One region of the Brevibacillus sp. IT-7CA2 genome, then DNA from elsewhere that is predicted to be linked to it. Evidence: riboswitches for the same ligand, from Rfam matches in the RefSeq annotation. Region 1 holds a riboswitch; the other holds the start of a gene.
The links. A riboswitch is a leader RNA that binds a small molecule or an ion and turns the genes downstream of it on or off. The one in region 1 is predicted to bind FMN.
Positions count from the first base shown of each region.

Region 2: it holds a riboswitch for FMN, as region 1 does, so the genes downstream of both, ribD (bifunctional diaminohydroxyphosphoribosylaminopyrimidine deaminase/5-amino-6-(5-phosphoribosylamino)uracil reductase RibD) here and ACM6JA_RS28780 (ECF transporter S component) in region 1, are expected to answer to the same signal.

Region 1 is NZ_CATKQT010000053.1:252,976-268,161, forward strand. It holds gene ACM6JA_RS28710 (TlpA family protein disulfide reductase) at 1-544, opposite strand, end outside; gene ACM6JA_RS28715 (MauE/DoxX family redox-associated membrane protein) at 579-1,181, opposite strand; gene ACM6JA_RS28720 (ABC transporter ATP-binding protein) at 1,156-2,958, opposite strand; gene ACM6JA_RS28725 (TlpA family protein disulfide reductase) at 2,979-3,506, opposite strand; gene ACM6JA_RS28730 (MoaF-related domain-containing protein) at 4,103-4,471, opposite strand; gene ACM6JA_RS28735 (NAD(P)-dependent oxidoreductase) at 4,622-5,473, opposite strand; gene ACM6JA_RS28740 (pyrroline-5-carboxylate reductase family protein) at 5,497-6,312, opposite strand; gene ACM6JA_RS28745 (zinc metallopeptidase) at 6,408-7,088, opposite strand; gene ACM6JA_RS28750 (hypothetical protein) at 7,313-7,453, opposite strand; gene ACM6JA_RS28755 (glutamate-1-semialdehyde 2,1-aminomutase) at 7,533-8,819, opposite strand; gene ACM6JA_RS28760 (protein phosphatase 2C domain-containing protein) at 8,964-9,827, shown strand; gene ACM6JA_RS28765 (ABC transporter ATP-binding protein) at 9,917-10,927, shown strand; gene ACM6JA_RS28770 (ABC transporter permease) at 10,920-11,714, shown strand; gene ACM6JA_RS28775 (ABC transporter permease) at 11,718-12,515, shown strand; FMN riboswitch at 12,799-12,953, shown strand; gene ACM6JA_RS28780 (ECF transporter S component) at 13,187-13,798, shown strand; gene proS (proline--tRNA ligase) at 14,112-15,186, shown strand, end outside.
Region 2 is NZ_CATKQT010000044.1:520,745-535,930, reverse strand. It holds gene ACM6JA_RS22235 (GerAB/ArcD/ProY family transporter) at 1-218, opposite strand, end outside; gene ACM6JA_RS22230 (spore germination protein) at 223-1,725, opposite strand; gene ribE (6,7-dimethyl-8-ribityllumazine synthase) at 1,852-2,316, opposite strand; gene ACM6JA_RS22220 (bifunctional 3,4-dihydroxy-2-butanone-4-phosphate synthase/GTP cyclohydrolase II) at 2,332-3,531, opposite strand; gene ACM6JA_RS22215 (riboflavin synthase) at 3,548-4,204, opposite strand; gene ribD (bifunctional diaminohydroxyphosphoribosylaminopyrimidine deaminase/5-amino-6-(5-phosphoribosylamino)uracil reductase RibD) at 4,224-5,330, opposite strand; FMN riboswitch at 5,466-5,610, opposite strand; FMN riboswitch at 5,723-5,871, opposite strand; gene ACM6JA_RS22205 (HAD family hydrolase) at 5,939-6,607, opposite strand; gene ACM6JA_RS22200 (c-type cytochrome) at 6,756-7,688, opposite strand; gene ACM6JA_RS22195 (sigma-54-dependent transcriptional regulator) at 7,847-9,226, opposite strand; gene ACM6JA_RS22190 (ATP-binding protein) at 9,234-11,420, opposite strand; gene ACM6JA_RS22185 (ABC transporter substrate-binding protein) at 11,417-12,412, opposite strand; gene ACM6JA_RS22180 (aldo/keto reductase family protein) at 12,605-13,594, shown strand; gene ACM6JA_RS22175 (LysR substrate-binding domain-containing protein) at 13,591-14,472, opposite strand; gene yunB (sporulation protein YunB) at 14,551-15,186, opposite strand, start outside.

The sequences.
Region 1 (15,186 bases):
AGGTGTCCGCTTCGATATGCACATGTTTTTCAAGCAATGCCAGTAGATGATGAAAGGTAGGAACCGATTCTTTGGCAAGGATAATTCCTTTTTTGTCGATCAGGACAGCAGATGGGATGGCATCGATTTGGTACATTGAAAACGAAATGGTAGAGTCGATATACTGAATATCGTCCTGGTTTTGGGTCTCGTGAATGAGCTTTCCTGAATAAACAACTAGTAATTTAAGCTGAGGAAATCGTAGTTTTACCTTCTCTAAATGTGGAATGATTTGCTGGCATATGGGACAACCTTCTGCCGTGAAAAGTACAAGTGTAGAGTGGCTTTTCATCTCTGTAAAATCAATGCTTGTTCCAGATGGACTGTTATCGATCAGAACCGGGGCTCTGGGGCCTATCCAGTTGTCTACACTCGGTTCTTTTTCTTTTGCTTGTAATTTATTGATAAAATCTGCTACTAGTTTTGTTAGCAGGTAGATAACGACGAATTGCACAATGACAAATACCCATAACGCAATCACAGACCATTGTATAAACGTTTCCACAGAGGACCTCTCCTTTTTCGTGAGGAAATGATATTTATTTTTGTGCGACTAGCTCTTGTACTTTCTTCCGAATGCTCCCTAGATGTTGACCAATCAGAATCACAAGTGTGGACAACAATGCGATGATCATTAACGTCCAGTACTCTTCTCCATATACGGACCTGAAATTTCCTGTTTCTAATGCCCATGAGAGATTCCCATAGGTGGTCGGTATTTGATAGACCCAGAGACACATCGCAATGAGCAAGACGTTTCGGCTGACCAGTACCCATGATAGATTGTGATTGCCGACGATGCCACCGCAACCACATGATATTTCTCGTCTTCCGCGCAATAAATTGACCACAATAGCCACGCTATACAGGAGTAGTAAACCACTACCAGCCAGAGCTGCCCAGGAATAGTACAACCCGAAAATGAGTAGCAATCCAATCAGCAATTCAGAATGAGTGTCGAGGACAGCAAAAAATCTAATAGATCGTTCAGGCAGTATTTTGTAGTCTTTTACAATTGAAGCATGAGTCGTGCTGTTTTTGATTTTTGATACAGACGAGCTTATAAACAACAGTGCTAGAATCATGCGAAAGATAAAGGATGCGATTTCCAATTTTTCACCTGCTTTCCACTGGTGTTGCATACCATTGTGCTTGAGCATGATACATCTGCGCATATTCTTTATTACGTGAAATCAGTTCATCATGCGTTCCAGACTCGACTAACTGACCATCCTTCATCACGATAATCCGATCTGCCATTTTAGCGGCAGCCATACGGTGTGAGACAAATAGGGTTGTTTTATTTTCGGTCAGATTTCGTACGAGTTGGTATACAGAAAGCTCAGTCATGGGATCAAGAGCTGCTGTTGGCTCATCTAAAATCACAATATCACTATTTCGAAAAAGAGCACGAGCCAAGGCAATTTTTTGCCATTGTCCTCCAGAAAGATCGGCTCCCTTTTGCAAATAGCGACTTAAATAGGTTTGGTAGCCATCTGGAAGTTTGGAAACGATTTGATCTACGCCAGCTGTAGCGGCAATTTCTTGCATCCATTTTAGATCGTTTATTCGTTCGGTATCACCAAAACCAATATTATCTTGTAACGTATAGGCATATTTGATGAAATCCTGGAAGATCACGGTCATATTTTTGCGTAAATCATCAGGTTTGATCTGGTTAATACTGAGGCCATCGAAGGAAATGTCACCTTGTGATATGGGATACAACCCCATCACACATTTGACTAAGGTTGATTTACCCGAGCCATTTTCACCGACGATTGCGATTTTTTCACCAGGCCGTATGTGCAAGTGAATATCCCTTAGAACAGGATTTGTCGTATTCACGTAGGTAAATGACAATCCTTTTATAAAAATGCCCTGTTGTAGCGGGGCAGGAAAGAGAGCCGAGCCTTCGTCGCTTGCATCCTTTTCAGGGTGTTCATATTCGATGAACTGAAAAAAATCGTTTATATAGAGAATCTCTCCAAATATTTTGGCTAACTGGTTAGATAGCTGATTGGTCAATCCTTGTGTTGCCTGCACAGCTTGTCCGATTGCTACAAACTCACCGATTTGCATAGAGGTGGTACGGATTAACCAGATGATAATTCCAGCTGTCCCAAAGTACAAAAGTGCGGTAAACCCATCTAGGCCGACCTCAGTTGCTTGTTGCTTTCGTAGCACCTTTAATGTTTCAGTGAACTGGTGGGTAATGGAGGTTGACCATCTTTTCAGTAGCATTTGACCTAAGCCAAATAGTCGAATTTCCTTGGCTGACTGCCGATCTTTCAATAAATAACTGGTATAATGTATGTCGCGAATTAAGGGGGTTAAGCCGTATTTGAGCCAATAATTGATACTGCCAAACCGAATTTGAACAAAGAAGACGGGAATTGCCGCGATCAGACTTAAAATGACGAGGCTCCAGTGAACGGTAAGCAAAAAGAGCAAGAAACTGAAAATAGTAATGCTGGCTCTAACGATCTCTAGTAGGATCGTGAGTGGTGATAAAAAGCGTGAGCCCACATTCAAGTGAACTCTCTCTAAATGATTGTAAAAATCGGGAATATCAAAATAGAAAAGTGGTACCGCTTCTACCTTTTGAAGTACAAGTGATTGCGCCGCGAGTTCCAAAACATTTTCAAGCTTTCCATTCAGGTATTGTTGGATATTGAGAAGCACAGATGTAGCCATCGCTATTAAAAATTGAAGTGAGAGTAAGAAAAAAGCATAACGATAATCACCCACTTGGAGTTGAATGATTTTCGCGACCTCATTGATCATTTCTTTGGATAGCCAAAGGCTGGCTACTGGTAGTAAACCAGTCATGATTGTTAAGCAAACTAAAAGCGTGAGAAGTAGCCGGGCATGTGCCCATAAGAAAACGAACAGCTTGATAAATGATTGAACAATCATGAGGAACACCTTTTCTAGTTTTATTGGATGTTGTGAAGCTCTTGCTTCTCCTTGTGCTTCAAGATGTCTACTAGCTCACCAATTGAGCGTCCTACATATCGAATGATCCCCTGTGAGTCAACAATAAACAGGCTTGGGAAGTTGATGATTTGTAATTCGCTCATGGTTTTTTTGTCGACGGGAACCATCGTAATTTTTCCGCTAAATGTGTCGATAAAGTGCTGATAGTCAGAATCATCCTGCTTAACCGCACATAAGAAAGGAAGGTTGGTTGTTTTTTTCTTGATATGGGTTAAGTATCTTTCTACTTCATGATGGCATGTATCACATGAGGGGGCAGCGAACATGACAATGGTTGGTGTTTGTGAAAAATGCGTGGGGAATATAAGTGACTTTTTGAGATTTACACCGATAAAATACTGGTTTAGAAGTGAAAAAAAAGAATCTTCTACAGAAAAGAGAGTAACGATATTCCTGAACTTTCGGTATGAATAGAGTTGCATGCCGAATAAAGCAACTGCTACCGTTAGTGGAATGAGAACGTACACAGAAACCTCCCTCAAACTTTGAATTTGGTAACTTTTTGTAAATAATGTATCATTTGACAGTTTGTGTTGCAATTCTTATAATTGAATTGAAAGTAAAAAATGTAAAAATTTGGAGGTTATGATTATGTTAGATCAATTTTCAAAGTTAATTGGTATCAAGAATGAATCTACAAACCGTATCGATCCTCCCTGCACCATTAATGTGTTTTGTATTTTAGAAAAGGGGACAGCAAAACATAACTTGCAGAACCCTCTCAAGTTTACCTGCTGCTAGGGAAAAGAATAATTTAGGGGATGAGGGTACCAGCATTACACGAAAAATTTGCTAGGATACTAAATCATCCTCTACAAACAAACCTTCAAAACCACTAGAAATGTGGAGCTGGAGGTTTGTTTTGCATTCACAAATATTCTTCCTATCCGTACACCTCATAACGCCGTCGCCATTTCACTATAGATGTTTTGCCAGCTCTTTTCGTTAATCGTTATTATTCCCACGGATAATCATAATGAAAGAAACCCCGAAAAAAACGGAGTTTCTCTACAGTCTTAGACCGGAAGCAATTCCGGTCTTTCGCTTTGTCATCTTTCACCGATTATGAGGTGAAGCTGTCTAGTTCGGTTATGGTACCGGAATGGAACAGACTTTTTCGAACACCCTGTGCATCGTAGGTATAATGGGTATAAACCAGCATTCTATTAAAATCAGCAACTTGGCTGACCGTGTAGACTTCTTCCAACCAGTACATAAAATATACGCAAGGAGCTATCTCCACGTAGTTGAATGTATAGTAACCATTGAATCCTCTATGCGGTCCAGCAATCCCTTGATCATGCCGATGAGTAGCGTCAAAGAAATGAATGATAAATACATTGCCATCATCATAGTCATAGCGAAAGGTCTTACCAGCATATACAGGGGGTAGATGACTGTATTGTACATGCTGAAAATTTGGATGACGCATATCATACTCCTCCTTTTGTATGCAATATATGTAAAACATAGGTGTATGCTCTGCGTGGAATGCAAAAAAACAGCGGCCAGACTAAGACGTTATTTTCAGGTCTTAGGTAGCCGCTGTTTCATTTATGTAGGGTCAGTCTAAACACGAAACCTATTTTTCACCGAGGTGACGCAGGATCGCCATCAAATCGAGCTCTCCCAGTCCTGATTCCAGTGCATGACGATAGGTGGCATTGACGGATTCCGCCAAAGGTGTAGAAACGCCTGCTTCATGCGCTAGTCGAAGGTCCTTGGCCATATGTTTCAGGGCAAAGGCTGCCGGATAGTCGTCAGCGAGGATCGAGGCTGCTTTTCCGCGGATTAACGGGGTTCCCACGGCGCTCTCGGAAATGATGTCCAGCATCTGTTCTGTGCCAACGCCGAGAGAGCGAGCGAACAGCAGTGTCTCAGAGACACCTTGTACCGTAATGCCAAGCAACAGATTGATCGCCAGCTTGGCAGACGTGCCAGCACCGTTTGGTCCCAAATAAAAGGCTGCTTTGCCTAGCTTGTCCAGCATCGGCTTGGCTACCTCATAATCCGCTTGCTCGCCGCCTACCATGATGACGAGCTTCCCTTCTTTTGCAGGTCCTACACTGCCTGAGACAGGTGCATCGAGAAAGCGCAGCCCAGCTTGTTTGGCCTGCTCGGCAAGAAAACGGGAAGTATCCGGTGAAATGGTGCTCATGTCCACTGCCAGCTTTCCTTGCACAGGAAGGCTTAAGAGACCATCTGAGCCTGTATAGATTGCTTTTACGGCATCATCGTTACTTACCATGGTAAACAGTACATCGCTTTGTGCTGCCACCTCGGACAAAGTCGCAGTCTCTTTCGCACCCAATGCTACCAATGTTGCAGCTTTTCCCGGTGTACGATTCCAGACACGTACGTCGTAGCCAGCAGCCAGTAGATTGCTAGCCATTGGAATGCCCATGTTTCCCAAACCAATCCAACCGATGATCATCGTCTTGTTCTCCTATCCGCGATTTATGCTTTTATTTGTTGTTGGACAAGTATCTTCAAAGCAGCGTGCTTGGATTCTGTCATTGCAAACAACTCGTCAAATCCAGAAGGGAGTGTCTTGTCAAGAACACGCAAGCCTTCCTCGGTAATGCCACCTTTGGTAGCAACACGCTCGATGAGCTGATCGAAGCTAAGCTGTTCGTTTTTGAGCAAAAGAGCGGTTCCCAGCATCGTTTCCACCAGCATGCTTCTCGCAGTATCGAGGTCAAGATCTGGTGTTTTGCGAACGGCTGCCTGCGCGAACGAGTCAAGAATTCCTGCGATCAGTCCTGGTGCGCTGCTGGTGAGGATCGTCGCTGTTTCGATCTCGACCTCGGACACTTCCTGTGATTGACTAATGGAAGACAGGAGAGTGAGTAGCTCATTGCGATCCTCTGCGCTTGTTCGACTGCTGCATGTAAACAACGATACACCATGCAGCTCTTGCGAAGTGACTGTAGGAATTACCTTGCTTACGGCACCAGCATGGACGGTTTCCAAATCATCGATGCTAACACCAGCTGCTACAGAAACGATATGTACACTTTCAGGGATAGATAACGCACGCAGTACAGGCAGGATATCCAGTGGCTTTGTGCAGAGAAAGACCAGATTTGCCTGGTCGCACACCTCTTGCGCACTTTCAGCTATGAGAATGCCATGCGATGCTTGCAGAATTTCAGCCTTTTCTCTTGTTCGATTGAAGACAGTGATATGCTCGGGCTGGATCACACCGCTTTTACAGAGTGATTTCACCAGCATTTGACCCATACTGCCTAGTCCAATGATTCCAATTCGCATGTGCAAAACCCCCCGTCTTATTGTAACGTAGCCTCATGAAAAAGGTACAGCCTCCCATGTGAGAGAGCTGTACCTTTGCAGTTTCGTTTAAAGGATTAGTCGTCAGAGCTACGGAAAATCATGATGTATTTCGCCAACTCCAGAACGGAGATCAGAGCGGCAGCTACGTACGTCAGAGCGGCTGCGCCCAGCACTTTGCTTGCGCCACGCTCTTCTTCATTGCGGATGAAGCCCATTTTAAGCATCAGTTCTTTCGCACGGCTACTTGCGTTAAACTCGACAGGCAGTGTGACGAGCTGGAAGGCAACTGCTCCGGAGAAGAAGATAATCCCGATGAGCAAGAGTCCAGCCATTTTAAAGAAGAAGCCAGCCAACAGCAGCAACGGCGCCACACCGGACACCAGGTTGACTACTGGGAAAATGCGATGGCGTGCTACCAGCATCGGGTAAGAGACCTTGTGCTGAATCGCATGACCAACCTCGTGACAAGCAACGGACAGAGAGGCAATCGAGTTGCCGAAGTATACAGGATCAGACAGGCGTACGACACGGTCAGTCGGGTCGTAGTGGTCAGTCAATGTCCCTGGGATATGTTGAACAGGAACGTTCGTCAAGCCGTTCGCATCGAGCATGCGGCGGGCTGCCTCAGCACCGGTAATACCGGAGGAGGTAGGAACTTCAGCGAATTTGTTAAAAGTTCCTTTCACACGAAACTGTGCCCAGAGCGACAGTCCGAATGCAATTAGAATCAGGAAATCCATAGGATGGAAAAACATTCCACACTCACTCCTCGTTGTAATCTATGAAAACGAAATGTTGCTAAGCCATACATGTAACCTTACTACTTCATTCTGTCCCATATTCATGTATACGAATAAGTCCTATGACAGTTTCACTATTTTATTGTACAATCTCTGACCATTATTGACAATATTGCTGCATACGAAAAAAACAGACACATTCCTCGTCAGCATGATTGGGAATGTGTCTGTTTTGATGTTCATCTGTCGTGATTTTGGGTTTTGTGATGCTCGGTTTTTCGTGGGTTTTGAAAGCCGGTCACTTCGAGCATTTTACTGCTCATTTTGGAATCCAACGTCTTTTCAGGAGCCTGCGGATATGATTTTTCACCTTTGGACACCGAAATATCCTCCTCGAAAACATAATCGCGAACAGGCTTATTATTTCCTTGGACGGATGCGAAAGGACGTGGGAATGGTTTACAGCTGAGAAAAGGCGCGGTCTACAGCTGCGATGGTGTTTTGAATGTCTTCTTCTGTATGAGCTGTCGTCACGAACCAAGCTTCATATTTGGATGGTGCCAGGCATACACCTTCATTCAGCATCAGTTGGAAGAAGCGGGCAAATATTTCTCCGTTCGCTTTCTGAGCTGCATCATAATCATGAACAGGCTCGTCCGTAAAGTAAACAGCCAATGCCCCTTTTACACGATTGAGCTGGATGGTTACGCCGTGTTTGTTGGCTGCCTCGGTGATTCCGTTCGCAAGCATGGCGCCCAGTCGTTCGAATTCATCGTACACGCCCGGCTGCTTCAATACTTCCAGGCAGGCAATTCCCGCACGGATGGAAGCTGGATTACCAGCCATTGTTCCTGCTTGATACGCAGGTCCGAGTGGAGCGACCTGCTCCATGATTTCCCGACGACCGCCATAAGCGCCGATTGGCAGACCGCCACCGATAATTTTGCCCAATGCAGTCAGATCAGGCTCGACTCCGAGAAGGTTTTGTGCTCCGCCATAGCAGAAGCGGAATGCAGTAATCACTTCATCGTAGACGACAAGTGCGCCTGCTTCGTGAGTGATGCGGTTAACCTCTTCCAGGAAGCCAGGCTCAGGTGCCACGATACCGAAGTTGCCGACAATCGGCTCAACGAGGACGCAAGCCGTTTCGCTTCCCCATTTGCTCATAGCTTCTGCGTATGCTTCGATATTATTAAAAGGTACGGTAATGACTTCGCTGGCAATGCTTTGTGGAATACCCGCACTGTCCGGAATCCCCAAGGTAGATGGTCCGGAGCCAGCAGCAACGAGCACCAAATCAGAGTGGCCGTGGTAGCAGCCTGCGAATTTGATGATTTTGACACGACCGGTATAGGCACGTGCTACACGAATGCAGGTCATGACTGCTTCTGTACCGGAGTTATTGAATCGAATGCGCTCCATCGAAGGGATTGCTTCGCGGATCATGTTTGCGAAGGTAATTTCCCATGGAGTCGGAGTACCGTACAGGGTTCCGTTGGCAGCTGCTTCGCAAATCGCTTTGGTCACATGTGGATGTGCATGGCCAGTAATGATGGGGCCATATGCTGCTAAATAGTCAATATATCGATTGCCGTCCACGTCCCAGAAATACGCGCCCTGGGCACGTTCCATCGTTACGGGTGCTCCCCCGCCTACAGCCTTGAAAGAGCGGGAAGGGCTGTTTACCCCGCCTAGAATGACGTCGAGTGCTTCCTCGTGCAGTTGCGCGGATCGTTCACGTTTCATGCATATTCCCTCTTTTCTTTTGGAACTACCTCTTTTGGAAAAAGTCCTTCATTATCTTACCACAGCTGTTCAACAACTGGATATGAACGGAGAGCTATAGATGAGGAAAAGGAAAAATGATACAATTTTCAAGCAAATCACTCCATGGGTAAAGGCGGGGTCATCATGAAACTTGAGTGCATCTCCACGAAAGGAAGCGGCAAAAGCAATGAGGACGCCTATGTGATTCAGCAGGTTAAGCATGTGTATGCGGTTATCGACGGCATTACGTCGCTGATCCCGTATGAGAACGCAGCAGGACAGACAGGCGGAGTTATCGCTGCGGAGCTCGTAAAAAAGCAGCTGGAAGCAATGCCGGAGGATGCAGCTTTGCACGATTATTTGGAGACGATAAACGAAGCGCTTCAGGAGCAGATGCAGCAAAGTGGCATCGATCTTGAGAAAAAGGAAGCATTGTGGGGAGCGGCCTGTGCAGTCGTCCGTGTAGGAGATGCCCATATCGAGTACGCACAGTTGGGAGATTGCATGATATTTGCCGTTTATGAGGATGACATTGTACGACCCCTGACGCATACGCAAGTCAGCCATTTGGAACAGGCCTCCTTGGCGAAGTGGGAAGAAGGAATCAACGAAGGATTGTGTACCCGAACAGAGCTGTACGAACGATGTATGGACATCCTGATCCATAACCGCTATCAGGCGAATGGACCAGGAGGCTATGGCGTGTTGAATGGCGATGTTGCCTGTCGGGATTTTATCGAGTATGGACGCATGAATCGAGTTGGCGTGAAGGCATTGGTGCTGGCAACGGATGGTCTTTTCATGCCGAGAGCTTTAGGTGAAGCACAGCCGAAGTGGGAAGAGACGGTGCTGCCGATCGTACATAAAGGGCTGCAACGTTATACAGACGAGCTCATCTCTCTGGAAAACAACGATCCCGAATGCATCCGCTATATCCGCTTCAAAAAGTCGGACGACAAAACGGGCATGATCCTTAATCTTCATTAACAGTTTGGTGCAGTTTGCCTTTTGCACAAATCGATTGGCTCATATACACTACAAATGGTATTTAAGCGAAGAAAAAAGGACGGTTTTCCATGATTCAAGTAAATCATTTACAAAAGGATTTCCGCATCCATCAGTCCAGACCGGGCCTTGGTGGTGCTTTTCGTGATTTGTTTAGTCGGGAGTACAAGACGGTAAATGCGGTGGATGACCTTTCTTTTACAGTAGAGGAAGGGGAAATGTTCGCGCTGATTGGGGAAAATGGTGCCGGAAAATCGACCACGATCAAGATGCTGACCGGTATCTTGACCCCGAGCGACGGCGAAATCGTCATTAACGGCTATGTGCCTTTCAAGCAGCGTGAAGAGTATGTTCGATCCATCGGAGTTGTTTTCGGGCAGCGCTCTCAGCTTTGGTGGGACCTATCTCCGCTAGAGTCCTTCCGTCTGTTGAAAAGTGTTTATAAGGTTGACGATGCAGAAGGAGAAAAGTGGCTGGAGCGTTTAATTGAGGAGCTGGATATTTCTCCGTTCGTCAGTCAGCCAGTACGCAAGTTAAGTCTCGGACAACGAATGCGCTGTGAAGTGGCTGCTTCATTGATTCATAAGCCACGTCTGCTGTTTCTCGACGAACCGACAGTTGGACTCGATGTGCTCGTTAAGCAAAAAATCCGTGAGTTTCTCCGCAATCTGAATGAGACGGAAAATATGACGATCTTGTTGACGACTCACGATGTGTCAGACATCGAAGCACTCTGTAAACGCGTGCTTGTCATGGACAAAGGGAAGCTGATCTTCGATGGCTTGCTGAATGACCTCAAGGAAAAATGGGGCAATGGCACAGAGGTGTCCTTCCAAATGAAAAAGCGCACTTCAACAGCCGCACTCCGTCAGGCATTGGGAGAGATGCCTTGTGAGATCGAGCAAATCAATGATTTTACCCTCAGTGTAAAAGTTGCGCGGAGTCAGGAAATGCTGCCCTTTGTTTTGTCGACAGTCATGTCAGCGTTTGAAGTCAGCGACGTGAAAATCGAGGAGACGAGCACAGAGGATATCGTTCGCAACATTTATTCCTCAGACCAAGAGGTAGCCAGCCATGCGTAAGCTTTATATGGAACTCATCCGCATGAGGTTTTTGACGATGCTTGCCTATCGTGTGAACTATTACAGCGGGATCATTATCTACGCGATCAACATCGGTGCGTACTACTTTTTATGGGGAGCAATCTACGGAGGCCAGCAGCAGCTGGGCGGGCTTACGGTGGAACAGATGACTTCCTACGTTGCGATTGCTTGGATGTCACGGGCGTTTTATTTTAACAACATCGATACAGAAATAGCCCAGGACGTCCGAGAAGGCAAGGTCGCGATCGAAATGATACGCCCTTATAATTACTTGTCCGTGAAAACGGCGCAGGCGTTTGGGGAAGGGATCTTTCGCTTTCTCTTTTTCGCGGGTCCAGGGATATTCCTTATCAGCCTGATCATTCCATTCAGCTTCCCGGCGACAGCGACTGGATGGGGGCTGTATTTGATCAGCTTGATGTGTGCGTTTTTGATCAATACACAAATCAATCTGGTGACGGGCTTGCTGACTTTCTTCCTGTTCCGAAACGATGGTATGATGCGAGCCAAGCGGGTCGTGGTGGATCTGTTGTCTGGTCTCGTGCTGCCGATCAGCTTTTTCCCGGGCTGGGCGCAAACGGTAATGGGTTATCTCCCATTTCAGGCGGTCAACTACTATCCGAGCCTGATCTTCACAGGTGCGATTACAACGGAACGTTCCTGGGAATTGATCGGTTTTCAGGTCATTTGGATGTTTGTCATACTGGTTCCCATCTTGGTGATGTGGCGTCTTGCCCGCAACAAGCTGGTTGTGCAAGGAGGGTAGAGCATGCAAAACATGAGACATATTTTCAGTATTTTTGCCGACTACCTGAGCCAGTACTTCAAGACGAGACTTGCCTATCGAACGGATTTTATCGGGGATTTTGTGTCCAATCTGGTTTCTGAGTTGATCAATCTCGTCTTTATTATTGTCGTGTTCACGCATGTTCCGCTTATGGGGGATTGGACGCGTGATGAGATTATCTTTATCTATGGTTTCTTTTTGGTTCCATACGCGTTGTTCTCGATGTTCTTCGGTTTTTGGGACTTCAACGAACGGTATATCATCCGGGGCGAGATGGATCGCATCCTGACGAGACCGATTCACAATCTGGCACAGGTGTGTCTCGAGTCGATTGCGCCAGACCGCATTTTTGGAGTCATAACCGGGATCATCATCATGGGGTATGCTGCCATTCAACTCGATTTGTCGTTTTACTGGTACGACGTGTTCATCTTTATCGGGCTCTCAATCAGCGGGGCACTGATTTACGGTGGCGTGTATACCGCAATTGCTGCGGTTAGCTTCTTTTCCGACTCGCGGACAGGGATTGCTCCGATGATTTACAACATCCAGCAATATGGGCGCTATCCGGTAGACGTGTACAACAAGGCGATTCGCTTTGTGCTCACCTACGTGCTGCCGTTTGCCTTCGTGGGTGTTTATCCGGCGGCTTACTTTTTGCGCAAGGAAGTCTGGTACACATATGCGGCAATGACGCCGGTAGTGGCTGTTATTTTCTTCGGGATTGGGCTGTTAGTCTGGAACTGGGGAGTCACGAAGTATCGGGGAGCGGGTTCTTGATGATTTAGTCGTTGTGGTAATATTGGATGTAACGAGATCTAAAAGCATAAGGTAAAAAAAGACCGTCCCGGCTGCAACCGGAACGGCCGGTACAATAGGCGCTTCCGCAAATACTATGTTGTGAAATAGACCGCAGAGCTGGTGAACTCAAGGGCGGTCTATTTCTTTTGGGTCATGTTATTCCTACTAAACAAATCGGAAAAATAAACAAAAAGTGTCGAGCTGGCAGTTTCCTCTATTGTCAAATCAAAAAACAGCAGTATAATATGCTGTATACAACTACACATTCCTTCGGGGCAGGGTGAAATTCCCGACCGGCGGTGATCATGCTTTATGCATGTTAAGCCCGCGAGCCTCCCGAGCTGAAAGTAGCGACGGAGTGCAGGATCTGGTGTGATTCCAGAGCCGACAGTACAGTCTGGATGGGAGAAGGATGACGACAGTACGTTTATCACGCGTGCTTGTTTGCCTGTGCAAACGGGATGAGAACGTAGAGGCCAGCCCTCTAGTTTCTTGTACCTTTTATTTGCGCATGGTTTGTCATACGCTTGCAAATGCCCTGTGGAACTAATAGCCACAGGGTTTATTCTGTTTGTGTAACAAGACGTGTGAGCTTACGACGACTGTTGCCATTCCTCAAGAAGGAGTAGAAAAATGAGGAGATGGTAAACATGAAAGAAACAGCGTTGCATTCTTCGCGCACACGTGCAACCCAAAAGCTGGTGACGATTCCCATGCTGGCGGCCGTTGCATTTATTCTGCAGTATCTCGAGGTTCCCGTTCCGCTGATGCCAAGCTTTTTGAAGCTCGACTTCAGTACACTCCCGGCATTGATCGGGGGACTCATGTACGGACCTGTAGCCGGCGTTATTATCGAGGTACTGAAAAATACACTGCACATGCTCTTCAAAAATACAGACGGTCTTTTGATCGGGGAGCTTGCAAACGTTGTAGCAGGATCAAGCTTTATTTTTGCGGCTGTCTACATGCAGCGACTGGGCCAAGGCAAAAAAGGCTTCCTGACTGGTCTCGCTCTGGGAACGATTTTGATGACGATTGTCATGGCTGTGGCAAATGCTTATGTGCTGTTGCCTGCGTACGCTGTGCTTTATCAAATGCCGATTGAACAGCTCTTGACCATGTTCAATGCGACAAGTATCTGGTCATTGGTTCTGTACGGAATCGTCCCATTCAATCTCTTCAAAGGTGTTATGATTTCAGTGGTTGCGTATCCGATCTACGTGAAGCTCGGCTCCAGAATCGCTGCGCGTACCAACAATTGACAACGACGATGTGACTCGCTAATATGTTTAGTTAATAGATAGTCACAAAAGGCTATGAAAGGACCCGCAGCTATTCCCACGTGACAGAGAGTCGGCCCTAGTCTGGAAGGCTGATACGTAAAGGATAACTGCACCCCATCCTGAAGCCGCTAGTGAAGAGCTTAGCCGGATGCCCACCGTTATCGGGTTATCGAGAGGACTATGGCGTATGCTGTAGTCAATCAGGGTGGTACCGCGGAAGTTGATCCTCCGTCCCTTTTTGGGATGGGGGATTTTTTGCATTTTGCGTAAGAATAAAAAGGAGCGTAGACGGATGAAAGAGGACAAAGCGTTTGTAAAAGAAATTACACCGCAATCGGAGGATTTTTCGCGTTGGTACATCGATGTCATTAAAAAGGCGGATTTGATGGACTACACACCGGTACGCGGCTGCATTGTGTTCAAGCCGGATGGCTTTGAGCTATGGGAGCGAATTCAAGAGGCGATGAATAAGCGTTTCAAGGAGACAGGGCATCGCAATGCCTATTTCCCGATGCTGATCCCCGAGTCCTTCTTTCAAAAAGAAAAAGAGCATATCGAGGGCTTCAATCCAGAGCTGCCTTGGGTAACAGAGGCTGGGGGCGAGCAGCTAGAGGAAAAGCTCGCGCTACGTCCAACCTCTGAGACGATCATAGGACATATGTACAGCCAATGGATTCAAAGCTACCGCGACCTGCCTGTATTAATCAACCAATGGGCAAACGTTTTTCGTTGGGAAAAGCGGACGATGCCGTTCTTGCGGACATCAGAATTTCTCTGGCAGGAAGGCCACACGGCACATGCGACAGAGGAGGAAGCTCGTCAGGAAACGATGCAAATGCTGGAGATTTACCGAGAGGTCGTCGAGCAGGAGCTGGCCATTCCGGTTTGGGAGGGACAAAAAACACCAAGTGAACGCTTTGCCGGTGCTGTTGACACGTATTCCATTGAAGCGATGATGAAGGATGGCAAAGCAGTGCAAGCGGGAACCTCGCACTATTTGGGCGATAAATTCGCGCGTGGCTTTGAAATCAAGTTTTTGGATCGTGACAATCAGTTCAAGTACGTTCACACCACATCATGGGGAACCTCTACGCGACTGATTGGTTCGATGATCATGGTGCATGGCGATGACCGCGGTCTAGTGTTGCCGCCTCGCATGGCTCCGACACAGGTAATAATGATCCCAGTCGGTCCGATGAAGCTGCGCGAGAAAGTCATGGAGGCGTTTGATCCACTCTTTGACGAGATCAAGGCCGCAGGAGTGCGTGTCCGTGCTGATCTTCGTGAAGAAACACCAGGCTGGAAGTTCAATGAATGGGAAATGCGCGGGGTTCCTCTGCGTCTGGAGCTCGGCCCACGTGACGTGG
Region 2 (15,186 bases), on a different contig from region 1:
CGAAAAAGATTATCCTCTGGATAGCGTCGGCACAAGGCCATCATCGGAAATAGCGTTAGGCTGACGATGCATCCCAGCAAAATCGGAGACCACCACAGATCGTAGCCCATTTTGCTTGCATGATGAGCTAGTCCAAGTAAATTAACCCCAACCATCGTATTCATAATCAATCCGATTACCAGGATCGGATTCAGGCTGTGAATTCTCCCTCTATCCATCTCCCTAATCCTCCCCAACTGGCCGGACATGCTTTTGCTTTGACCGGGACATGCGGTTGCGATTGACGATAAACCTTAATGGTGCACGTACGAGACTATTCATCAAATCGGTCCATTGTCGCGGAACCCCCGGAGCCATGTACGGCGTCCCAAGTGATGTCAGATTGAGCAAGTGTGCGAATAAGAACGCCAGCGCCAGTAGCTGGCCGTACATGCCCAATACACCTGCCATCAAGATGAAACCGTAGCGAACGAGCCGAATCGCATTACTCATCAAAAAATTGGGTGGCACAAAAGAAAGCAGTGCCGATACGGAAACAAGGACGATCAAGATATTACTGGCTAACCCCGCTTGTACTGAGGCTGTCCCGATCACGATACCGCCAACGATACCGATTGTCTGTCCGATTTTAGTCGGCATGCGTATCCCCGCTTCCCGCAGGATCTCGATGACGAGCTCAATAATAAGCACCTCGATCACGGGCGGAAAAGGCACCCGACTACGTGATTCAGACAAAATTGTCAGTAAAGCAGGGGGAAGCATTTCCGGATGATACGTCAAGACAGAGACGTAACTGGATGTGAGCATAATGGTGATAAATAAACCGAAAAAGCGAATCATCCGCAGCAAGCTTGCCGTTGACCATCGATTGTAAAAGTCTTCGGGGCTGCTAAACATCTCCAGAAAGGAAGTCGGGCAGATTGCAGCATCCGGGCTGCCATTCAGCATGATCACAATTCTACCGTCCAACAAAGCTGCTGTTGCATTGTCAGGCCGCCCAGTCAAGCCAAACTGCGGGAACGGAGAGTACGGCTTGTCCTCCAGCATTTGCTTCAATATAGGCATCCCGACAAATCCGTGGTAAATAACATTGTTGATCCTTTTTTTCACGCGTTCCACATTTTCCGCGTTCGCGATATTGTCCAAATAAATCACAGCTACCTTGTTCTGTGCCTCGGTGCCAATCGTGTAGCTCGATACTTTCAGATGAGGCGTTGCGAGCCTTCTCCGAATCAAAGACAAATTGATCTCCAGCATTTCAACAAAGGAGTCTTGCGGTCCAAGGACGGTCGCCTCCGTCTCGGATTTTGTAATGGAACGATGCGCGACCTGAAAAGTATTCACATGCAGAATGAGATCCCTTTCCAGGAAAAACAAGATGGTATGACCGCGTAGCAAGTTACTCATCAACGTCTCCATATCGTCGAGAACACATTCCTGTGAAAAAGGGAGCGCCTGCATCGGATCTTTACCATCGGAACGTTGCAACGGAAGAAAGACATTCTCATAAATCTGGGACACATCCACCAGCGTATCGAGAAAAAAAACGTGTACCTCTTCGTCATTCATCTTCAATGACAAGCTGCTGAGGTCATCCACGTTTTGCATGCATTGTTTTACCATATCCGGTGTAATTTGTTCGCTTCGCCGCGCTTGAACCGAACCGATGCGCCGCTTTGCTTGTATGGCCTCTACTTGCGTTCTCCACCAATCAGTCGGCTTCACGCTAGATCCCCCCTTTATTCAGGAAAATCTTTCTTACTTTGACCTGTCCGTGGTGATTTTATCCAAAAAAATAGAAAACGGGAGCCGAAGCCCCTGTTGAAATATCTCGTTCTCCATATGAACTGCTTAGGCGAACTGCTTGGATAAATTAGCCATTTCGATCGCTGCCGTTGCTGCTTCCCAGCCTTTGTTGCCTGCTTTTGTTCCCGCACGCTCGATGGCTTGCTCGATGTTGTCTGTCGTCAAAACACCAAAAATAACAGGTATCCCAGTCGATAGAGATAGGGACGCAACTCCTTTTGCGGTCTCATTGCAGACGTAATCGAAGTGCGGAGTGGACCCACGAATGACAGCTCCCAATGTAACAACCGCATCATAGCGACCGGATTCCGCCATTTTTTTAGCGATCAACGGAATTTCAAATGCCCCCGGTACCCAAGCCACGTCTACCTGCTCATCTTCTACGCCATGACGCTTCAGGGCATCGAGAGCCCCTCCGACTAGCTTGCTTACGATCAATTCGTTAAAACGTCCTGCCACAATCCCTACACGTAAACCTGTTCCAACTAAATGTCCTTCAAAAGTTTTCATGCTCATTCCCTCTCCTTATCCGTGCAGATGAAGCAGGTGACCCAGCTTCTCTTGTTTTGTTGATAGGTACTGTTTGTTGTGCAGATGCTCCGGCATTTGAAGCGGCACCCGTTCTTCTACTGCTAATCCATAACCGGTAAGCCCTCGGATTTTTCGTGGATTATTAGTCAAAAGCCGCATGCGTTGCACTCCTAAATCCCGCAAAATCTGTGCACCAATACCGTAATCTCGCAGATCAGCGGCGAACCCTAGCTTTTCATTAGCCTCAACCGTATCCAAGCCTTCCTCCTGCAGCTTGTAGGCACGTAGCTTATTAATCAAGCCAATACCTCTGCCCTCCTGGCGCATGTACAATAAAATGCCACGTCCGTTCGCTTCGATCTGTTCCAATGCAGCGTGCAGCTGTGGACCGCAGTCGCAGCGATGAGAACCGAAAATATCTCCAGTCAAGCACTCCGAATGCACGCGGACAAGAATGGGCTCATCCGGTCCGATCTCTCCCTTGATGAGAGCCACATGCTCTTTGCCATCCAGCTCATTCGTGTAGGCGGCAATTCGAAAATCACCGTAGGCGGTCGGAAGCTGCACTTCGATTTCCCTTTTCACCATGGATTCCGTCCGCATCCGATACGCTATCAAGTCTGCAATCGTAATCAGCTTGAGATCAAAGCGGCGTGCGATCTCTACCAATTGCGGCAGACGTGCCATGGAGCCATCCTCGTTCATAATTTCGCAAATGACTCCCGCCGGTATGCCCCCCGCCAAGCGAGCCAAGTCAACTGCCGCCTCCGTATGTCCCGCTCTGCGCAATACACCGCCGGACTTCGCGATTAACGGAAAAATATGTCCCGGTCTGCGGAAATCTTCCGCGGTCTTCTGATCATCAAGCATCGCCAAGACAGTCTGAGAGCGCTCATGAGCGGATATCCCTGTGTGTGTACTGCCTTCATCGATGGACACGGTAAAAGCCGTTCCCTGCTTGTCTGTATTGGACTTCACCATCGGATGGAGCTGCAAGCGAGTTGCGTGCTCTTCTGTCACCGGTACGCAAACGAGTCCTCTCCCATGTGTAACCATGAAGTTGATCATTTCAGGCGTAGCCGCTTCGGCCATGCAGACAAAATCTCCTTCGTTTTCCCGATCCTCATCATCTACCACGATGACCGCCTTGCCCTGACGCAAATCTTCCAATGCTTCTTCTATGCGATGAAACATGCTTTCTCCCTCCTTCTCACGCGAAGCCGTTTTCCTGCAAAAAGGCTAGACTGAGCCCGCCAGATTTCTCTGTACCGCCATGGTTTTGATAACCTAACAAACGCTCCACGTATTTGCCAATGACATCTGTTTCGAGATTCACCAAGTCCCCAGGTCGTCTGTCTGCAAGACTCGTATTCGCCAGCGTATGCGGAATGATCGAAACGGTAAAACCGGTATCGTTTACGTCCACCACGGTGAGACTGATGCCGTCTATGCAAATCGATCCACGGGCAATGACATACTTCAACAGCTGCGGTTTGGCCCCAATCCGAAACATGACAGCATTCGCATTCACCTCTCGTGAAGCAACCATTCCGGTCCCATCTACATGTCCGGAGACGATATGCCCGCCAAAACGGTCCCCCAGCCGCATCGCTCTCTCCAAATTCACTTGCTGTCCGCTGCGTAATTGCCGCAAGCTCGTCTTGTTCATCGTCTCTGGCATCACATCGACGCTAAACTGACGATTCGTATAAGAAGTAACCGTAAGGCAAATGCCATTGACCGAGATACTGTCCCCGAGCTTTACCCCTTCGAGTACCTGCTGTGCGCGGATGACCAGTCGACTCGCCTGCTCGTTCCCTTGAATCGCTTCCAACACGCCCACTTCTTCGACCAGTCCCGTGAACATGCTCTCTCCTCCTCACTCGCTACGTCTGATCCTCCCATTGTGGGTACCCGATGATTTGTACATCACCTTTCCCGATCGGTGTGACAGTAACATTTGTCAGCTGTACCGCTTCTCCCATCGTCGCAAAGCCTTGACCACCGAATGGCGAGGGCGCGCCGCTTCCCCCGATCAGCTTTAGCGCGATATGGCCCACGACCTTTTGAATCGCTCTCGCCTGCAAAAAGGAGCCATTGACTTCCTGCCCGCCTTCCACAAGCAACGAGGTAATCCCCAGCTCTCCCAACGTATTCAGCACCTTTTCCACGCGAATTGGCCCTGCCGTTGTGATGACCTTTACTCCTCTTGCCGCAAGCAGCTCCTGCTTTTCTCTTGGGGCTGCACTTGTCGTAAAGACCCATGTCTTCGCATCTGCATTCTGGACGACACGGGCATCCAGCGGCGTCCGTAATTGGCTGTCCAAAATCACGCGAACTGGCTGGCTTCCAAAACGCTGCTCTTCCTGACGTGCCGTCAACAGTGGGTCATCTGCGAGAATCGTCCCAACCCCAACGAGGATCGCATCGTGCTGCCTGCGAAGTTCATGCACCTCTGCCCGAGCCTCTGCACCAGTAATCCACCGACTGTGTCCCGTGAACGAAGCGATTTTCCCGTCCAATGTACTGGCCGTCTTTACCGTCACAAATGGACGTCTGGTTTGGATGTAATGGAAAAAGGCTTCATTGAGGGTCTTCGCTTCCTCTTCTCTCACGCCCACCGCCACTTCCAGCCCTGCTGCCCGCAGCATCTCCATTCCTCTTCCCGCCACCAGTGGATTCGGGTCGAGCGTCGCTACAACGACACGACGTACATCAGCTGCAATCAACGCCTCTGTACACGGCGGTGTTTTCCCGTAGTGACTGCAAGGCTCCAAGGTCACGTACACGGTCGCACCTTGCGCTTTTTCCCCAGCCATCCGCAGTGCGTGCACCTCAGCATGGGGCTCTCCTGCCCGCAGATGCGCTCCCATTCCCACGATGGTTCCATCCTTCACAATCACAGCTCCGACCATGGGATTCGGACTGGTTTGGCCTCGTGCCGATCGTGCCAGTTCCAGCGCCAGGTCCATGTACTTGCTGTCCTGTTCCATACCGCACTCCTTTCTGTTCCATCATTCCAGCCAAGCACAACGCAAAAAGCCCTTGAAACCTCAAAGCGTTTCAGGGCATAGGGAAAGAAGCCTTACCTCATCCGTTTTTAAGAAAAAAACAAATGAAGAAAGCAGAAAAATCTTCTTCCATCCGGACTGTACCGTCGGCTCTGGGTTTTCACCAGATCAGTCGCTGCAAGCGTGGTCAGCGAGTCGCGGGCTCAGACGTACGTACGCCATTACCGCCGGTCAGGAATTTCACCTTGCCCTGAAGATTGTCGCTATGAAGTTTTATGAAAAATAAAAACGCCCATGAATATTATGCTCAGGGCGTTCAGAAAGAAGCCTTGTTTCTACCGTTTTTTGAAAAAAACAGCGAAACAGGCCGTTCCAAATACCTTCTCCCATCCGGACTGTACCGTCGGCCTTGGATTTGCACCAAGTCAGTCGCTATCAACTGCTTACAATAGCGAGTCGCGGGCTCAGACGTGCGTTCGTCATTACCGCCGGTCGGGAATTGCACCCTACCCTGAAGGCTGGTATTCAGTTAGGCAAAGTATAGCACATTTTTCGCTATTGTCTGTAATCATTTATTGGAGAAGTGCACTTTACCCTTGCTCGCACTTTTCAAGAACAGTCAAGAGTTCTTTCAAATCATTTATGTATGCCTTTGGCACAACACCATTTTGCTCCATGTCCTGCTCGTTCCCTTGATAGGCAATAAAAGCAACTTGTCCGTCGCAGGCCGCCTTACCATCGATCCACGAATCCCCGATCATCGTCCAAGCCGAAACAGGCCAATCTGGCTTGCGGCTGCGGATATAGTGGATGCCCGATGGAGATGGCTTCAAGGTCGTCATCTGCTCGCGGGCGACGATTTCGTCAAAGTAGGAGGCGATTCCCGTCTCGTTCAACGCCTCCTCTGCGGCGGCATAGGCGTTGTTGGTCAGGATATACAGCTGATAGCGGTTCTTCAGCTCCTCTAGCACTTCTACCGCGTGCTGCTCCAACACAGCGCCATGCATCCCTTCTTTCTCGATTTCGGTTACCGCATCCCACATCGCTTGCTCCAGCTCTCTCGTCATCTGCTCCGCTTTTCGTCCGATCTCAATGAGCTGCGATGCGGTATACTTTTCCCACTCAAGTGTTGGAGAAACGATCCCATTATCCACCCATAGCTGAAAAATGGCCCGCTTCATCTCGGTAAAATTGATCCTGGATTGCAGCAAGGTGTTGTCCATATCGAAAATAATGCCTTTTTGAAAGGTTCTGCTCATTTTGGTGCCTCCTTGTTTGACAATACGCCATGCTGGTTCAAGAGTTCACCCATGTGGATGATACTTCCATTTTATCAAAAAGAGGACTATCCCTCAGTCATTTTATAACTTTTGGGACAGCCCCTTTTTGGGGTTAGATATTGAGTTCCTATTGTTTCTTCTTGGCGCTGTCTACTTCATACGGTACATCCTTTGGAACGCCTCCAGCTGGCCAGTCTTGTGCCTTTTTGGCAAAGTCTGGACGCGGCTTGGACAAAATATAGGCTGCTAGGTCCGCTGCTTCTTGATCCGTTAACGACCCTTGCTTGATACCGCCCATTTCCCCTAAAGGCATGTTGCGCTGAATGTAGCCAGCAGCTTTGGAAATTCGGGCCATACCTGCACCAATATTGAAGGAGTTATCCCCCCATAGCGCTGGTCCAGAGTTTGGTCCTGTTCCTGAACCATCAGCTGCATGGCATTGCAAACACGATTTTTGAAAGAGGGCTTCTCCATTTGCCACATTCGGTTGAGGTACGCTCTTCATATCATTTTTCTCTATCCACGGGCGCTCTTTAATTCCTACTGGTACATCTGTTGAAATATACGTCAGATAGGCGACCATCGCTCTCATTTCATCGCTGTTGTAAGGCAATGGCTTACCATTCATGCTTCGTTGAAAACAACCATTGATGCGATCCTCGATGGTAAGCACTTTGCCTGACCTTGGAATGTACTGGGGATAGACTGCAGTGACACCCGTTAAAGGAGAGGTAGCATCCATTCCGGCATTACCGTGACAGCTAGAGCAGGAGAGCTTATTCCCTGTGTATTCAGGGATCACTGTGCTCGTTTCATTCATTAACTTATGTCCATACTTAATCGATTCTCCCAATGGCCCTTCTGGCACCTTGTCCATACTAGGCGGGGTGTAGGAATCTAGATTGATCGCTCCAGCTGCCCCACTCGCCGTTTTATCTTTGGCCTCACTCGCTGTTGAGGTGGGTTGAGCGGTCGGCTGTGTAGCGCAGCCTGCAAAGACCAGCATCGCCACTACTACCATAGACAGCTTCTTCCAGCCTGTCTTCTCTTTTTTGATCATAGGTCTCACTCCTCCATGTTGATCGTGCATTCACTATAGGAGAGTAGCAAGAGGCGTGCCATACGATAGAAGCAGGAAAATGAACGGCTTGACGCTTCCGAGCAGCAAGAAAAAGAAAAGACCATGCCAAAATGTCATGGTCAGTACACGACAAAATGTCACGGTCGCAGCTCGTACTCTTCGATTTTTCGATACAGGTTGCGTACGCTGATCCCCAGCTTCTCAGCTGTCTTGGTCTTGTTCCATTGCAGAACGTCCAGCACATGCTTGATATGTTCTCGCTCTACATTTTTCAGTAAAAATGCCTCTTCCTCCCCAGTTTCTGCTGATGAAATGAGCTTCCTATCTGACGGGGTGTGAGGTACTGACTGCTCGTGAGGAAAGAGATCCTTGTCGTCAATTTCCTCTCCTTTTGCCAAAACGACAGCACGTTCGATCATATGAGCCAACTCTCGAACATTCCCCGGGAATGAGTAGGCCAAAAGAGCTGCCTGCGCTTTCACAGAAAGCGGTTTGACTGGATACTTACGCTTGAGTCGATTCAAAAAGAAAGCCGACAGTGGCAAAATGTCCTCTCTTCTCTGAGTGAGAGGTGGAATCGTTATATCCATGACATGCAGCCGGAAATAAAGATCGGATCGGAACGTTCCTTCTTCCACTTTCTTTTCCAGGTCGGCATTGGTAGCAGCAATGATACGAACATCCACCTTGTGCAGAATCGGGCTCCCTATTCGGCGAAATTCGCCGGTTTCCAGAAAACGGAGCAGCTTAACCTGCAAAGGAAAAGGCAAATCCCCTACTTCATCCAAAAAGAGCGTCCCCAGGTGGGCAATCTCTACAAGTCCCTTTTTTTGAGCAGTTGCGCCTGTAAAGGCTCCCTTTTCGTGCCCGAACAGTTCACTTTCCAGCATCGTTTCTGGTATCGCCCCCAAATTGATCGGTACGAATGCCCCTGTTGCTCGCTCACTACATTCATAAATGAGTCTCGCGATGACATCCTTCCCTGTTCCACTTTCCCCTTTCAGAAGAACGAGAAAATCCGTACTGGCTACTCTCTTGGCAGTAGCTAGGACCTCTTTTAGCTTCGGGCTTTCCGCAACGATTTGAAACGTCGTTTTCCCGTTTGTCGATAGAGCTTCTCTCAACTGTTGATTTTCCTCGGTCAACAGCTGTTTTTCGACGGCCTTGGAAATCAAAACCTCCAATTCATTGAGATTGTAAGGTTTTGTCAAATAATCATAAGCGCCGCGTTTCATTGCTTCGATAGCTGTTTCGATAGTTCCGTGTCCGGTCACAACAATGATTTGAATGGCAGGAGAAGTTTCCTTGCACCATTGCAGAAAAGAGAGACCATCCATCCCGGGCATTTTCAAATCAAGCAGAATGACATGAATCGTTTCGCTGGTTACTAGCTTCTGTGCACTGATTCCGTCAGATGCTTCCAGCGTGGTATATCCTTTTCTCTTTAATCGACTGGTTAATAGATGGCGGAAATCTGCTTCGTCATCAACGATGAGTATACGTGTGTCAGCCTGCATCTTTTGTTCATTTCCCCTTTGCCGACGGCAGGATGACCGTTACAGTCGTGCCTTTGTTCGGCGTACTTTCGATCTCGATTTCTCCACCTAAATTCGTCACAATCCCGTAGCAGACCGATAACCCGAGACCAGTCCCTTTTCCAGGAGGCTTGGTTGTATAAAAGGGCTCCAAAACATGTGGCAAATCTGCTGTGGGTATACCGCATCCATCATCTCTGACCCACAGACGGAGTCGATCATTTGATGGAGAATCAGTTGCTATCTCAATATTTCCTCGCTCCTGGGTCGCGTACAGCGCATTGGTTAACAGATTGAGCAAGATCTGCTGAAGTTGTCCAGGCGTAGCGAGAAGAAAAGGAGCAGAGGCCAACAGAGACCGGCTTACCGTTACCTGTTTTACGCGTATTTCATGGGACAAAAGAATGAGAATGTCTGATAGGACTTGATGAATATCTACTTTTTCTACGGTAACTGGTGATTTCCCCGAAAAGTGCAGCAATCGGGTCGTGATTTCCTTGCATCGGTTAATTTGTTTGTCCATCGTGTCCAAGTATTGGGCAAGCTCTCCTGTGTCCTGCAAATCTCGAATATCCTCGTCCACTAGACGGTCTCGCAAGTCTTGTCCATACAACGACAGAATGCCTAATGGATTATTGATTTCATGAGCGATGCCCGACGCCAAGAGTCCAATAGCAGCGAGCTTGTCCGCTTGTGCGATAGCGGCTTCTAGCTCTCGTTTCTCCGTGATGTCCTCGATGACCTCCAGAAAAGCAGACGACTCTTTCTCCGGATGCAGAGGGAAAACCTGATGTCGATAAGAACGGACACGTCCATCCTGATCGACTCTGGAGGAAATAAGGTCAGTCTGCTTTTGGTTTACCATTTGCCTCGTTCGGAGCATGCAACTACTGCATGAACTGAATTGCTGACCAATCGTCTGAAGGCAGTCTTTCCCCAGAAGATGAGCCGCATCCTGGAACCACGCCGACGCTGTTTGGTTAATCCAGCGAATGCGAAAAGATTCATCTACGAGAATCAGCCCCATCCCCATGCCACTGACGACGAGATCAAGCCGTTTCTTTTCTTCGAGAAGCTGATTGGTCTTCATCTCCAGATTCTGTGCCATTTCATTGCAGGACGCTGCTAGCCTGCCAATTTCATCTGAGGTCGTCACTGGTATTCGTACGGATAAGTCGCCACCTGCGATTTTTTGCACAGCTGATTCGATCTTTTCCATTAATCGGCTAAACGAGACAGAGAACACAATGCTAATCCCCAAAACGATAAGTGCGATGAATAAGGTCGTAAAGAGCAGAGATTGTTCCAATTTTGAAAAGGCAGCAAATGCCGTTTGGCTCGACTGTTCCAGCATAATGACCCAATGTGTGACAGAAGAGCGCATGGCATAGTTGACCATGACATCTCCATTGGAAGCTTGATACGTACGGATAACAGGCTTGTCAGTTTGATCTGGTAGTGTCCAGGAGGGAGGAACCGCTTGTTCATAATAGGTCAAAGAGCCATCAGAAGGCTTGCCCAGCATAAACGGATCGGCAAACCTATCGCTTTTCCCATCTGTGACGAACAAATAGGCCTCGTTTTCATATCTAGCTCGCAGTGTGACCTGTTCGAGTAACTGTTTTACATTGAGCTTTGCGTACATGCCGCCTTTTACACCGTTGGCAGATACATGAGGGATCGCTACAGTTACCAGCAGCTTCCCTTCTGCTGATCGGACAATGCTTCCGATGTATGGTTTTCCCGACTGGATCGCGGAAAGAAGTTGGTTGTCTCGCTCTCTGGGCGTGTCCAGCTTTTGATGTTTCCAACGATTCAGCAAATACTGCGGCTCTCCATCCTGATTAAAAAGCGCGACTTCCTCCATGTAAGGAGAAGTTTTCAATAACGTATTCAGCAAGAAATAAGCATCCTCATCAATAGGGCGTTCATTGAGAAAACGCTGCTGAACCACTTGCATGGATTGTGACGTATGTAAAAAAAGCATGTCTAGCTGCGCCAACGTATTTTCCACGTAGATCTGATTGGCTCTGTCTACCTCTTCTCGAACCTTATCTTTACTGGTAAGCAAATTGATATAACCAAGAATCAGAAAAGGGATGATGGACATGCATAGCCCAAACAGGAGCATTTTTGTCTTCAGTCGATTGATGCGCGGTAGTCTGCTCCTCCTCATTTGTTCCTCACTCCATACCATTCTTGTGCCAGTGACCACTGTTGATCGGTTACGGTAATGGGAAGCTTGGACAACGAAGTGGCATTGACAGCTAACCGCACGTCATCCGGCCATTCGATTGACAGAGCGGTAGGAGGGACTCCATCCAACACCCGAGCCACCATCTGAGCAGCTTGCATACCTTGTGCATGAAAAGAAACGCCGTAAGCGGCATACAAACCAGCCCTCACCTGCTCGGGGTAAGAGCCCATGACAAACAATTGCTTCTCGATCAAAAGAGGCAAGCAATCGGTAATCGCGTCTTCCAGAACATAGCTAGGTAAAGGAAGCATGGCGTCGTATTCTCCTGGAGAGAGCCTACTGAGCAATTGCTCTAAATCTCTTGGGGAAGCAACCTGCTCCACCTGCAAACGAACGCCAAGCGAGGAAGCAGCTGATTCGGCTTCTACGATGGCTTGCTCTGTCGTAGGAGCATGAGAATCGGCAATGATCAGAATGCGCTTGGCCTCAGGCAACAAACGAGTTGTCAGCTCCAATCTTTTCCCAATCACATTCATTTGGCCGTTGCTGATGCCACACGTAACCGTCCCCTCGGTCTCAACAAGGGGTAGCTCAACCAATGAGGCAACACCAATAAAAACAATGGGAACCGTCGTTGACGCCTGTTGAATCAAAAAGGTCTCGTGCGCCCCTGTCGTTACGATTACATCCGGCTTTTTTGAAATCAAGCCCTGGACAAGGGAACTCTCCTCTTCTAGCGTCTGAACCGTATTCAAATAAACAGGCGCATACTGAACACGTGTTCCTTCACTGAGACCTAACGATTGCAATCCTGCCTTCAATCCCGCTACTTTATCTTTTCGATCCTCATTGGCAATCACCATTCCTATCGTGTAAAGATCGACGTCCTGTTTTTGCTGACTACTGGACCAATCGAGCAGAGTTCCTGCCACTAACAAGATGAGAAAGAGGATTTTCTTTTGTTTCTTCATAGGTATCACATCCAACTCTCATCATAGCGGCAAATGCTTGCAGAGAATGTGAATATTTAACAAACCTTGGTAAATGAATACAGACTGGTCTAAATAATATGTTTTTCATATTATTTATGACTGTTTTATGTATTTTCCATATTTAATTACACTTGTTATAATCTGTTTAAATTTGGAAGGAGGAAGGACTTCATGGAATATCGGAAACTTGGCAAAAGTGGCTTGTCCGTAAGCGAAATTGCATTGGGAAACTGGATCACTCACGGTGCACAAGTAGATGACACCACAGCACAAGCCTGCGTACATGCTGCATTAGACGCTGGAATCACCACGTTCGATACTGCTGATGTGTATTCCGAGACAAGAGCGGAAGCGATTTTGGGTGAGTCTTTAAAGGGGATTCATCGTGAAAGTATTGAGTTGTGCACGAAGGTTTTTCATCCGACCGGTACCGGAAAAAACGATCGGGGTCTCTCCCGTAAACACATCATCGAAGCCTGCCACGCTTCCCTTCGCAGATTGCAAACGGATTACATTGACATCTACTATGCACATCGTTTTGACCCGACTACATCGCTGGAGGAAACATTTTTGGCCTTTTCCGATTTGGTTCGGCAAGGAAAGGTTCTTTATGTAGGAGTAAGTGAATGGACGGCAGAGCAAATAAAACTGGGAGCTGCTTTGGCAAAGGAATATCGGGTTCCCTTCGTAGCCAGTCAACCTCAGTATTCCATGCTGTGGCGTGTGATTGAAGCCGAGGTCATACCAGCGTGCGAGCGTGAAGGAATCGGACAAATTGTCTGGTCACCACTGGCGCAAGGCATCCTTTCCGGAAAATATGCACCCGACAAACCGCTACCGGAGGACTCCCGAGCGGCTTCGACCGCCGGATCTCCCTTTTTCGATAAACTAGTCGGACAATGGCTGCAAAAAGAAGTTCTTCAGGTAATAGAGCGAATCAAGCCGATCGCCCAAGAAGCCGGTTTGACGCTTCCGCAACTTGCCGTTGCATGGGTTCTTCAAAACCAGCATGTATCCTCCGCTATTATTGGCGCCTCGAGCCCCGAACAGATCAAAGAAAACGTCAAAGCTTCAGGAGTCAAACTAGATCCTCAAGTCATGAAGCAAATCAATCACCTGTTAGCGGGAGTAGCAGAGTTTGACCCCAAGAAAACAGGCTAAGATGCTGTTTCTTCCATCACATCCAGAAAGTTTGCCAGAACAGGCTCGTTTCTATCTGTTTTCCAAGCGGCATAGAGTGGGACTTGCGGTGGCTCTTCGATAAAAGTTCGGAATACGACATCACTGCGTTGGAAAACAGCTACCGAAGAGGGAACAATGGAGATACCAATACCAGCAGCTACCAGATTCACAATGGTATACATTTGAACAGCTTCCTGCACGATGTGAGGCAAAAATCCATGTTGCCTGCAAAAGTCTAAAATGAGGTCGTGAAACGAAGTCCCCATCCGATGCGGAAACAAAATAAAAAGCTCGTCCGCTAATGCCTGTACCGAAAGAACTGCCTGTAAGGCAAGGGGATGATTCTTGGGCAGTACGGCAACAAGTGTTTCGTTAGTAAACAAGCGAGAAGTGATATGGATGGACGGTTCTGCCACACGAAGGAAGCCAACATCAATTTTACCGTCCTGTAAAGCTTTCCGTTGTTCGGCAGATGTCATTTCTAATAGAGACAGCTCCACCTCGGGAAACCGCTCACGAAATCCCTTTATGACATGAACCAGCATACCGCCCACTGCCGAATCTACAAATGCAATGGACAAATGTCCAATTTTCCCTTGGCTTGCCTGTTTTGTTCTCGTAACGGCTCGTTCCAACTGGGAAACAATTCTTCTGGATTCATCCAAAAAAATCGCGCCTGCTGCCGTAAGACGAACCTGTCTCTTGGTCCGCTCCAACAGCTTCACACCAAGTTCTTGCTCAAGACTTTGAATTTGTTGAGTCAACGGTGGTTGCGTCATATTCAGTTTACTCGCAGCGCGATTGAAATGCAGTTCCTCTGCTACTGCAATAAAGTAGTGTAGTTTTTTCAAGTCCACGATTACGCTATTCCTTCTTTCCTAAAGCGTTATGAAAAAAGCGACAGCAACGCGCTGCCGCTTTTTCCTATTCAGCGATTACGGAGTGCTGCTCGGTGTATCCCCAGGGATCCGCGGCACATCCGGCTTGCCTTCCGGGTTGTTGTACAAATACGTCGGTACATCGCCAATAATCAAGGAATGGGTGATCGGGATTTTCGTCGTGACCGTCTGCTCCTCAGTCGCAAAAGGGATAACGATGCGCAGATCGACCTCCACGAAAATATATACCGTCGCCAGCACCATATTGATGCCTGCTTCCTTCAGCTCTGTCTCCAGCTTGGTCTTGACCGAGCCAATGGGCACAAAAGTCACTGGCAAATTCGGCCCCATCGATGCCAAAAAGGAGTTCCCTGTAGCCAAACCAAGCGGGATCGTGCGGTCTACTTTTTCTTGTTCGAACTCTTGGAGCTTGTTCTGGACTCTCGCTGTTGTTTCGCCCACGATTCTCGCATATTCCTTGAAGTTGAACTGATACGCCTGAATCTGCCCCTCGTTGTTCTTCTCGATTTTGACAATCTGATTGAAGTCGACGCCTTGTTGCGAAATCCGCTTGGTTACGGCATCTGTTATCGCTTCTTTCGCCAATTGCTCGGCTTTTTGCGTCGCCAGGATCACAAGAGTAGGCTCCAATCGATTTTGCAAAAACACAAGGGTCTGTATCGTCAAGACAAA